One region of the Erwinia magellanica genome, then DNA from elsewhere that is predicted to be linked to it. Evidence: predicted binding sites of a transcription regulator. Region 1 holds the regulator's gene; the other holds the start of a gene.

Region 1 (4,638 bases):
CCACAAAAAAAGTTAAAGAGACCACCAGCAAGAAATCCCGCTTAACCTCCGTGTCAAAGCTCAAGCTTAAAAAGAAAGCCTCTCCGGCAACGGCCGCCGTTACTCCCGGCAGATATAAAAAGAAAAGCGTTAATGGCAGTAAAAAGCGTTACGGACGGCATCGCGGTAAAGCAGCACAAATGGAAGCGCTGACAGCCGATCTCGACCCGGCACCGCTGAAGTTGAGCAAGGCGCATCGTGCCCGCTATCAGAAAGCTCGTGAAACTGCGATGAACAAACTGATGGGCCAGCTGGGTAAACCCTATCAATGGGGCGGAACCTCACCAAAAACCGGCTTCGACTGTAGCGGGCTGGTCTGGTATGCCTATAAGGATTTGGTGAAGTTTAAAATCCCGCGCACCGCTAACGAAATGTATCATCTGCGCGATGCCGCCTCGATCAAACGTGATGAGCTGGAAAAAGGGGATTTGGTCTTCTTCCGCATTAATGGACGCGGGGTTGCTGACCATGTTGGCGTCTATCTGGGTGACGGTAAGTTCATTCAGTCCCCCCGTACCGGCAAGGATATTCAGGTAAGCGCGCTGGGCGAGGATTACTGGCAGCGTCACTATATTGGCGCCCGTCGGATGATGACGCCGAAAACCATCCGCTAAGCGTTATAAAGGGCCTGCGATCAGGCCCCTTTTATAGTTAGTGCATGATGGCGGTAAAGCTGAACGCCATAATCATCACCAAAGCGCAAACCGTGGTCAGTAATGAGAACTTTAAATCGGTATCCATATATCCTCTGAATAGCCCTACAGTTAATAGTGTTATCAATTTTCCCATACTTATCGGTAAAAATCTCGTTTTCTCTGCTCAGCCTTGTTAGAATTCTTTTTGTTGCGCAACGTCCGCTCAGTCACAATTCTGCGGACGACCACTCTTTTCCTTCCTGACGAATCCGACAGCAACTTAAACCGATTTAAGACGTCAGGTTTTACTCTTTTCAGGCAAACGATTAACAACAGGCTTATCAACACGTTGAGATAAGCGCAGGAGTAGCTAGTTCATGGCAACAATTAAAGATGTGGCAAAGCAGGCCGGGGTGTCGACCACCACCGTCTCCCACGTCATCAATAAAACCCGCTTTGTCGCCGAAGAGACGCGGGAGGCCGTCTGGGCTGCAATTAAATCGCTGCACTATTCCCCCAGTGCAGTGGCCCGCAGCCTTAAGGTTAATCACACCAGAACTATTGGTCTGTTAGCCACCTCCAGCGAAGCGCCCTACTTTGCCGAGATTATTGAAGCGGTGGAAAACCGCTGTTTCGCAAAAGGCTATACCCTGATCCTGGGCAATGCCCATAACGATCTGCAAAAGCAGCAGGCCTATCTGTCGATGATGGCGCAAAAGCGCGTGGACGGTCTGCTGGTGATGTGCTCTGAGTATCCCGATCCGCTGATCAAAATGCTGGAAGAGAACCGCAATATCCCGATGGTCGTTATGGACTGGGGCGAGTCTCGCGGAGACTTCACCGATACCGTGCTGGATAACGCTTTTGAGGGCGGCTATCTGGCCGGGCGCTACCTGATCGATCGGGGTCACCGCGATATCGGCGTGATCCCCGGACAAATGGAGCGCAATACCGGTGGCGGCCGCCATGCCGGCTTCCTGAAGGCGCTGGCTGAAGCCAATATTACGCTCCGTAAAGAGTGGCTGGTGCAGGGAGATTTCGAACCGGAGTCTGGCTATCAGGCGATGCAGCAGATTTTATCGCAGAAACAGCGACCAACGGCGGTCTTTTGTGGCGGTGACGTCATGGCCATGGGCGCCATTTGCGCTGCGGACGAGATGGGGTTACGGGTTCCGCAGGATATATCGGTGATCGGTTATGATAACGTGCGCAACGCCCGTTACTTTACACCAGCACTGACTACCGTTCATCAGCCTAAAGAGCGCTTAGGCGAGACCGCTTTCGATATGCTGCTGGACCGTATCACCAGCAAACGGGAAGATCCGCAGACCATTGAGGTACATCCTTCCCTGATCGAACGTCGCTCGGTCGCTGACGGTCCTTTCCTGGATTACCGCCGCTAAGCCTTCTGCCTGCCTCTTTCCTGCTGCAAGCCAGGGGCATATTTTACCCCCGGCTTGCGCTGTTCAGGCTTTTTACTCCTCTTCGCGCAGCCATTCGCTGTTCAGCGTATCGCTCTCACCCAGATAATCGAGTAGCCAGCTCAGCGCCGGTGACGCCTGTTGTTCAGACCAGCTGACGCAGCAGGGGCTGTCGGGGAAACTGGCTGCCAGCTTTAGCTCGTGCAGTGTGCCCTGTTTCAACAGAGGCCGGGCAAAATGTCCCGGTACCATGCCCACGCACAGCCCGGCTGACAGACAGTCGAAAGCACTTTCCCAATCTGGCACCACCAGCCGCCGCTGATTATCCAGGGTCCAGGTTGTTCGTTTGGGGAGCGCTCGCGAGGTGTCCTCCAGCACCAGCGAGGGCCATTCCCGGATCGCCTCTTCGCTGATAACCTGCTCCCGGTGCTGCGCCAGAGGATGATCTGCTCCCACCACGCAGCGCCAGTTCAGTGCTCCCATATCGCGAAAGGCAAAACGGCCGCCCACAGGTATAGCCTGAGTAGCCCCAATGGCCACATCAACCCTGCCATCGGCCAGCGCATCCCAGACGCCGTTGAACACCTCTGGCGACAGATGCAGCTCCATGTCGGGGAAATGGCGGTAAAAGTCCACCACCAGCTGGCGCGTGCGCTGAGGTTTGACTATCCGATCGACGGCAATATTGATCTGTCCACGCCAGCCGTTGGCCACCTGCTGACACTGCCGCCGGGTGGCGAGCATTTTTTTGATAACACTTCGCCCTTCCTGCACAAATACCCGTCCCGCTTCGGTCAGCACCACATCCCGGTGCCGCCGTTCAAACAGGGGTACTGCCAGCCACTCCTCCAGCTGCCGCACGGTATAGCTGATAGCGGAGGGAACGCGGTGCAGCTCAGCCGCGGCTGCGGTGAAACTGCCCGAACGGGCAACGGCATCAACAACTTCCAAAGCGTGTTCTGACCACATAAGCTGCCTGCAATTTTTTTGAAGGGAAGAGGCAAATATTACCGTTTCACAAGCTGATTGACACGCGTTTACACTCTGCGGCGTTCGATTCATTACCTGTAAGAGAGAAAAAATGCCTTCAAAAGGATTTATTGTTTACCTGGCGCTACTCAGCGTTGCGGGTTTTCTCGCGACCGATATGTACCTGCCTGCTTTTATCGCTATGCAGCAAGACCTGCAAACCAGCGCGGGCATCATCAGCGCCAGCCTCAGCCTGTTTCTGGCCGGTTTTGCCAGCGGTCAGCTGATTTGGGGGCCGCTTTCCGATCGTATTGGCCGCAAGCCCGTGCTGTTGATGGGCCTGAGTCTGTTTGCCATCAGCTGTGCCGCGATGTGGTGGGTGCAATCCGCCTCCCTGCTGCTGGCGCTTCGATTTGCGCAGGCCATCGGCATCTGTGCCGCCGCAGTGAGCTGGCAGGCGCTGGTTGTTGACCGCTATCCGGCCGCGCAGGCTAACCGCGTTTTTGCCTCAATCATGCCTCTGGTCGCCCTTTCGCCCGCGCTTGCCCCGCTGCTGGGTGCCTGGCTGCTTAACCACTTTACCTGGCGTGCGATTTTTATCACGCTGTTGCTGGTCGCGGTTGCCTTGCTGATTTGTACTCTGTTTCTTGCGTCACCCCGTAAAGAGGCAACTCAGACAGTCAGTGAGAAGATGAGCTTTATCAGCCTGTTAAAATCCCCGGTCTACAGCGGTAACGTGCTGATATATGCCGCCTGTTCAGCCAGCTTCTTTGCCTGGTTAACAGGGTCTCCTTTCATCCTGGGAGCGCTGGGCATGACGCCCGGAGATATCGGCCTGAGCTATGTACCGCAAACGCTCGCTTTCCTGATTGGCGGGTATGGCTGCCGCAGCCTGCTGAAACACCTTGAGGGAAGCGCGCTGTTACCCTGGCTGCTGGCTCTTTATGGCGTGAGTATCGTCGCCTTCTTTATTGCCGCTCAACTGCCGGAACCTTCCCTGTATGCTTTGCTGACGCCTTTCTGTGGTATGGCGCTGGCAAATGGTGCGATTTATCCGATTGTGGTCGCTAATGCTCTGCTGCCCTTTCCGCAATCCAGCGGCAAAGCTGCTGCCTTGCAGAACACGCTACAGCTGGGTTTATGCTGTGTTGCCAGCCTGATTGTGTCGACGTTTATCACCAGCTCCCTGTTTACCACCTCGCTGGTTATGCTCTCCACTGTCGTTTTGTCGATAATCGGCTATATTTTACAACGTGTGAAATCACAAGAGATGGCTCTGGCGGGCGCACATGGCGGGCGCTAACGGCTTGAATTAATTGATTAGCACACTAACAATATTCCGTTGAATTGTGCCTGACGTGAGCATATACTCATTTCAGGCTACAAATAATAACAACTATTTTGCACTTTTTAGAGTCCTGACAGGGCTGTCAGCATGCTATTCCGCGTGGCTTTCGTTGCGCAACTCTGTAGGTATTCAAATCAATCCTCTGTAACGCCGGATGTCAGGCGTACGGTTATGCCGTGCGTATTCTCAAATCCTGTAGAAATTGTCTATTCTTTTTCTCAGGTTT
Region 2 (4,638 bases), on a different contig from region 1:
CTTCTGGCTGTCAAACAGAATGCATACCGGGATCCTGAGCGGCCTGCTGAATATTGCCTCTGTGGCCCACGATGTCCGGATACGTCGCGCCTTCTCAATGCGGGTGCCTTCTTCTTCTATTGCAGAGCTGAATAAGCTGAGCGGCGATTTCAACAGCCTGCTGGATGAGCTGACAGAGTGGCAGCATCACCTGCAACGTGAAAATGATTCGCTGGCACATCAGGTATTGCATGACGCGCTGACCGGCTTACCCAACCGAAAGGCTTTTGAACTGGAACTGAAAAAGCGGAGTAACGATCCTCTGATGGCAGACAAACTGGCGGTGCTGTTTATCGATAGCGATCGTTTTAAAGAGGTGAACGACACCCATGGCCATGCCGCCGGAGATACCGTACTGGCAGCAACCGCGCAGCGCCTGCGCGATAATTTACGCAAGGGAGATATGGTTGCCCGACTGGGAGGCGATGAGTTTGCCGTCTTGCTGACCGGAATCGAAAGTGGCGGACAGGCGGCAAGAGCGGCGGAAAATATCACAGAGGCGATGCGGGAGCCGATTCAGTTGGGGAACGGCAAAACGGTCTCGCAATCCCTGAGTATTGGCGTGGCGCTCGCCGGAGATCATCCTTCCGGGGAGGCACTGCTGGCCAGGGCGGATGCGGCGATGTACCACATCAAAGAGCTGGGCGGCGGCTGGTATTTCTCCCCCTCATTTTGGGGCCAGGATCCGCAGGCCGCGCCCCGGAACAGCCGACGGCTCTGAACAGTTATGGCAGGGACAACGCCCTTCATAACCCTGAGTCGCTGAAGCAAGGAGGAGGCTGGCTCTCAGCCGCAGACCGGCGCGATTGTTTTATCGGTCACACTGGCACAGGCATGCGTGGCGAAATCGCTGCAATCGAAGCGATAACCTGAAGGGCGGATCAGCGACTGGCGACGCATCATGTGGCGGTAAGCCGTGGGGGTCTGCGAAAACTGACGGCGAAACACGCGTGAGAAGGTCTGTTGTGAGTCGTAGCCATACTGCATGGCGATATCAAATACCGGGCGCTGCGTCTGGCGTAACGCTTCAGCCGCCAGCGTCAGGCGGCGCTCGCGGATATAGTTGCCCAGCGTCTGTTTAGTGACGGTACGAAACATCCGCTGTAAGTGCCATTTTGAATAGCCCGATTTTGCAGCCACTTCGTCAATCGACAACGTTTTATCGAGATTGCCTTCAATCCAGTCGGTAAGGGTGTGAATGATGTCGTCATGCATACTGCTCTTCTCCCTGGTGAGAAATTTCGGTTCGTCTTCTCAATGGTTGCTGAGTATAATTCCTCAAGTTAACTTGAGGTAAAGGCCTGAATGAAAATAAATCGCAATTGCCCCAATAAGCGGGAGCTGACCCCAGGCGACGTTGCCAGGCGCTGTGGTGTGGCCGTTTCTGCCCTGCACTTTTATGAAAGCAAAGGATTAATCAGCAGCTTCCGTAACGCCGGCAATCAGCGGCGTTACCATCGTGATGTGCTTCGTCGGGTGGCGATTGTGAAAATTGCACAGCGCATTGGAATTCCGCTGGCGACGATTGGCGATCATCTGATGCAGCTTCCTGTCGGGCACCGCATGTCGCCTAAAGAGTGGAAAGTGCTGACGGAAAAGTGGCGGGAAGAGCTGGACCGGCGAATTGAAACCCTGACCCGGCTGCGTGACGATCTGGATGGCTGCATCGGCTGCGGCTGTCTCTCCATGCAGGATTGCCCGCTGCGTAATCCCAATGATCAGTTAGGGGCGCGAGGCACCGGCGCTATTCTGCTGGAGCCTGAACAGGAATAAGCCCCATGCCTGAGCGGGGTCTATACTGCTAACACTCCGTTTCACACAAGGTTAGCGCATGATTACTGTTCACCATCTTAATAACTCCCGCTCGCAGCGCATACTCTGGATGCTGGAAGAGTTAGAGCTTCCCTACCAGATTAAGCTTTACCAGCGGGAAGCCACCATGCTGGCGCCGGAGGCGTTAAAAAAAGTGCATCCGCTGGGTAAATCTCCGGTTATTACGGATAATAATCGGGTTATTGCGGAATCGGGTGCGATCCTTGAGTACCTTGCTGAGCGATATGATGCAGAAAACAGGCTGAAACTTCTGGATGAGGAAGCACGCCTGCAATCTCGCTACTGGCTGCACTATGCTGAAGGCTCTCTTATGCCGTTGCTGGTGATGAAGCTGATCTTCAGCCGGATGGGGCAGCCCCCGGTGCCGTGGCTGTTACGGCCCGTTGGCAACGCTTTTGGCAAGGGCATACAGAAAGCTTATCTGGATAAACAACTGGCGACGCACAGAGACTTTATTGAACAGCACCTGAGCCATCACGAATGGTTTGCCGGTGCGCATTTCAGCATTGCCGATGTGCAGATGAGCTTCCCCCTTCAGGCGCTGAGCGCCCGTGGCGGCGCGGCGACCTCTCCCGCCATTCAGGCCTGGCTGGCAAAAGTGCAGAACCGTGCCGCCTGGCAGCGCGCCCTGCAAAAGGGCGGAGAAGTGCAACTCAGCTGAATTTTTTTTCCCCTGAAAACGTCCAGCGTTTCAGCGTCCACTCCGGCCCCTTCAGCTATAAGAAATCACTATTACGAAGCGGCAGGGCAGATGGGTAGAGTTTCCGGACTCTGTAGCGGAATTAAACCGCAAGGAGCTGGCTCAGAGTTTGTGCAAAAACAGGCACAAACAAAAGTTGAAAATGCAGTAATAAACGCTGGATAATCGTTTGCCTTTAAATGTTAGCCTTTTGCGTGGCGTAGTAAACGTTTGCCTTTTTTCCAACCGCCGCCCCTGAATGGGTTTTTTTGCGGTCTGCGAACAGAGTGTCCTGGGATGGTAAAACGTTGAACGAGGTCTGCTTCATGCGTCACGCATCAATAACTCATAAGAAATCTCAGGGGATTTTTCACTATGTCGACTCCTTCTCATCAGCCCGGTGGTTCACTGGACAGCTGGTTTAAAATTTCTGCGCGCGGCAGTTCTGTTCGCCAGGAAATCATAGCAGGCCTCACGACCTTCCTGGCGATGGTCTATTCCGTCATTGTTGTTCCCTCCATGCTGGGCAAAGCGGGTTTCCCTCCGGCGGCAGTATTTGTTTCAACCTGTCTGGTTGCGGGCTTCGGTTCACTGATTATGGGGCTGTGGGCTAACCTGCCCATGGCTATCGGCTGTGCCATCTCTCTGACCGCCTTTACCGCGTTCAGCCTGGTATTGGGCCAGCATATCAGCGTGCCCGTGGCGCTGGGCGCCGTCTTCCTGATGGGGGTTCTGTTCACCATTATCTCTGCCACCGGCATTCGTTCCTGGATCCTGCGTAACCTGCCGATGGGCGTGGCGCACGGCACCGGCGTGGGGATTGGCCTGTTTCTGCTGCTGATTGCCGCTGATGGCGTCGGTCTGGTGGTGAAAAACCCGGCGCCCGGCCTGCCTGTTGCGCTGGGAGACTTTGCGTCGTTCCCGGTAATGATGTCGCTGTTGGGGCTGGCGGTGATCTTTGGCCTGGAAAAACTGCGCGTGCCTGGCGGCATCCTGCTGACGGTTATTGTCATTTCCATTCTTGGCCTGATCTTTGACCCGGCGGTAAAATATCAGGGGCTGTTTGCCATGCCGAGTCTGAGCGACACCCAGGGCAACTCGCTGGTGTTCAGTCTGGATATCCTCGGCGCGCTGAAACCTGCGGTGCTGCCAAGCGTACTGGCGCTGGTAATGACCGCCGTTTTTGATGCCACGGGTACTATCCGTGCGGTGGCGGGGCAGGCAAACCTGCTGGATAAAGAGAATCAGATCATCAACGGCGGTAAAGCGCTGACCACGGACTCACTCAGCAGCATCTTCTCCGGGCTGGTAGGCGCTTCTCCTGCGGCGGTCTATATCGAATCCGCAGCGGGTACGGCGGCAGGCGGTAAAACCGGCCTGACGGCAATTGTGGTTGGCATCCTGTTTCTGCTGATCCTGTTCCTCTCTCCGCTGGCCTATCTGGTTCCGGGCTATGCCACAGCGCCCGCGCTGATGTATGTCGGTCTGCTGATGCTGAGCAACGTATCGAAAATTGATTTTGAGGATTTTGTCGATGCGATGTCCGGTTTGCTGGCTGCGGTCTTTATCGTCCTGACCTGTAACATCGTTACCGGCATCATGCTTGGTTTCGGTTCACTGGTGATTGGCCGGATATTCGCAGGCGAATGGCGCAAGCTGAACGCTGGCACGGTGATCATCGCGGTCGCGCTGGTGGCATTTTATGCTGGTGGCTGGGCAATCTGATTTTCCGGGAGCCGGCTTACGGCTCCCGTTTCTCTCTTTCTCTCCGGTTTTTTCTGCAAATAGGCACTTCCTGTTTTTAAACCCTTGCCCTTTTTGTTTTACTATTCACTGAGTCTGATCACATTTTCGTCTGAGTTTTAGCACTCCCCAGGAAGACGTATAAGGAAAACATGGAAATCTTTTTTACTATCCTCATCTTAACGCTGATGGTATCGCTTTCCGGCGTTGCCGCCCGCATTATTCCCTTTCAAATCCCGTTGCCGCTGGTGCAGATAGGCCTGGGAGCGCTGCTCGCCTGGCCGACGTTTGGCCTGCATGTCGACTTCGATCCTGAGCTGTTCCTGGTGCTGTTTATCCCGCCG

The links. The regulator PurR, encoded in region 1, represses purine synthesis genes. The targets are predictions, from matches to a motif close to CANGCAAACGTTTGCNTG.
Region 2: AAH450_RS14000 (NCS2 family permease) is a predicted target of PurR. The motif match lies at 2,772-2,789, and genes of this name have one in related genera.

The regions. Positions count from the first base shown of each region.
Region 1 is NZ_JBCHVC010000001.1:904,098-908,735, reverse strand. Features, by position in the region: gene AAH450_RS04185 (C40 family peptidase) at 1-653, shown strand, start outside; gene cydH (cytochrome bd-I oxidase subunit CydH) at 691-780, opposite strand; gene purR (HTH-type transcriptional repressor PurR) at 1,052-2,077, shown strand; gene punR (DNA-binding transcriptional activator PunR) at 2,150-3,064, opposite strand; gene punC (purine nucleoside transporter PunC) at 3,177-4,367, shown strand.
Region 2 is NZ_JBCHVC010000003.1:486,754-491,391, reverse strand. Features, by position in the region: gene AAH450_RS14020 (diguanylate cyclase DgcN/YfiN) at 1-760, shown strand, start outside; gene soxS (superoxide response transcriptional regulator SoxS) at 826-1,254, opposite strand; gene soxR (redox-sensitive transcriptional activator SoxR) at 1,345-1,812, shown strand; gene AAH450_RS14005 (glutathione S-transferase family protein) at 1,871-2,533, shown strand; gene AAH450_RS14000 (NCS2 family permease) at 2,927-4,276, shown strand; gene AAH450_RS13995 (Na+/H+ antiporter) at 4,447-4,638, shown strand, end outside.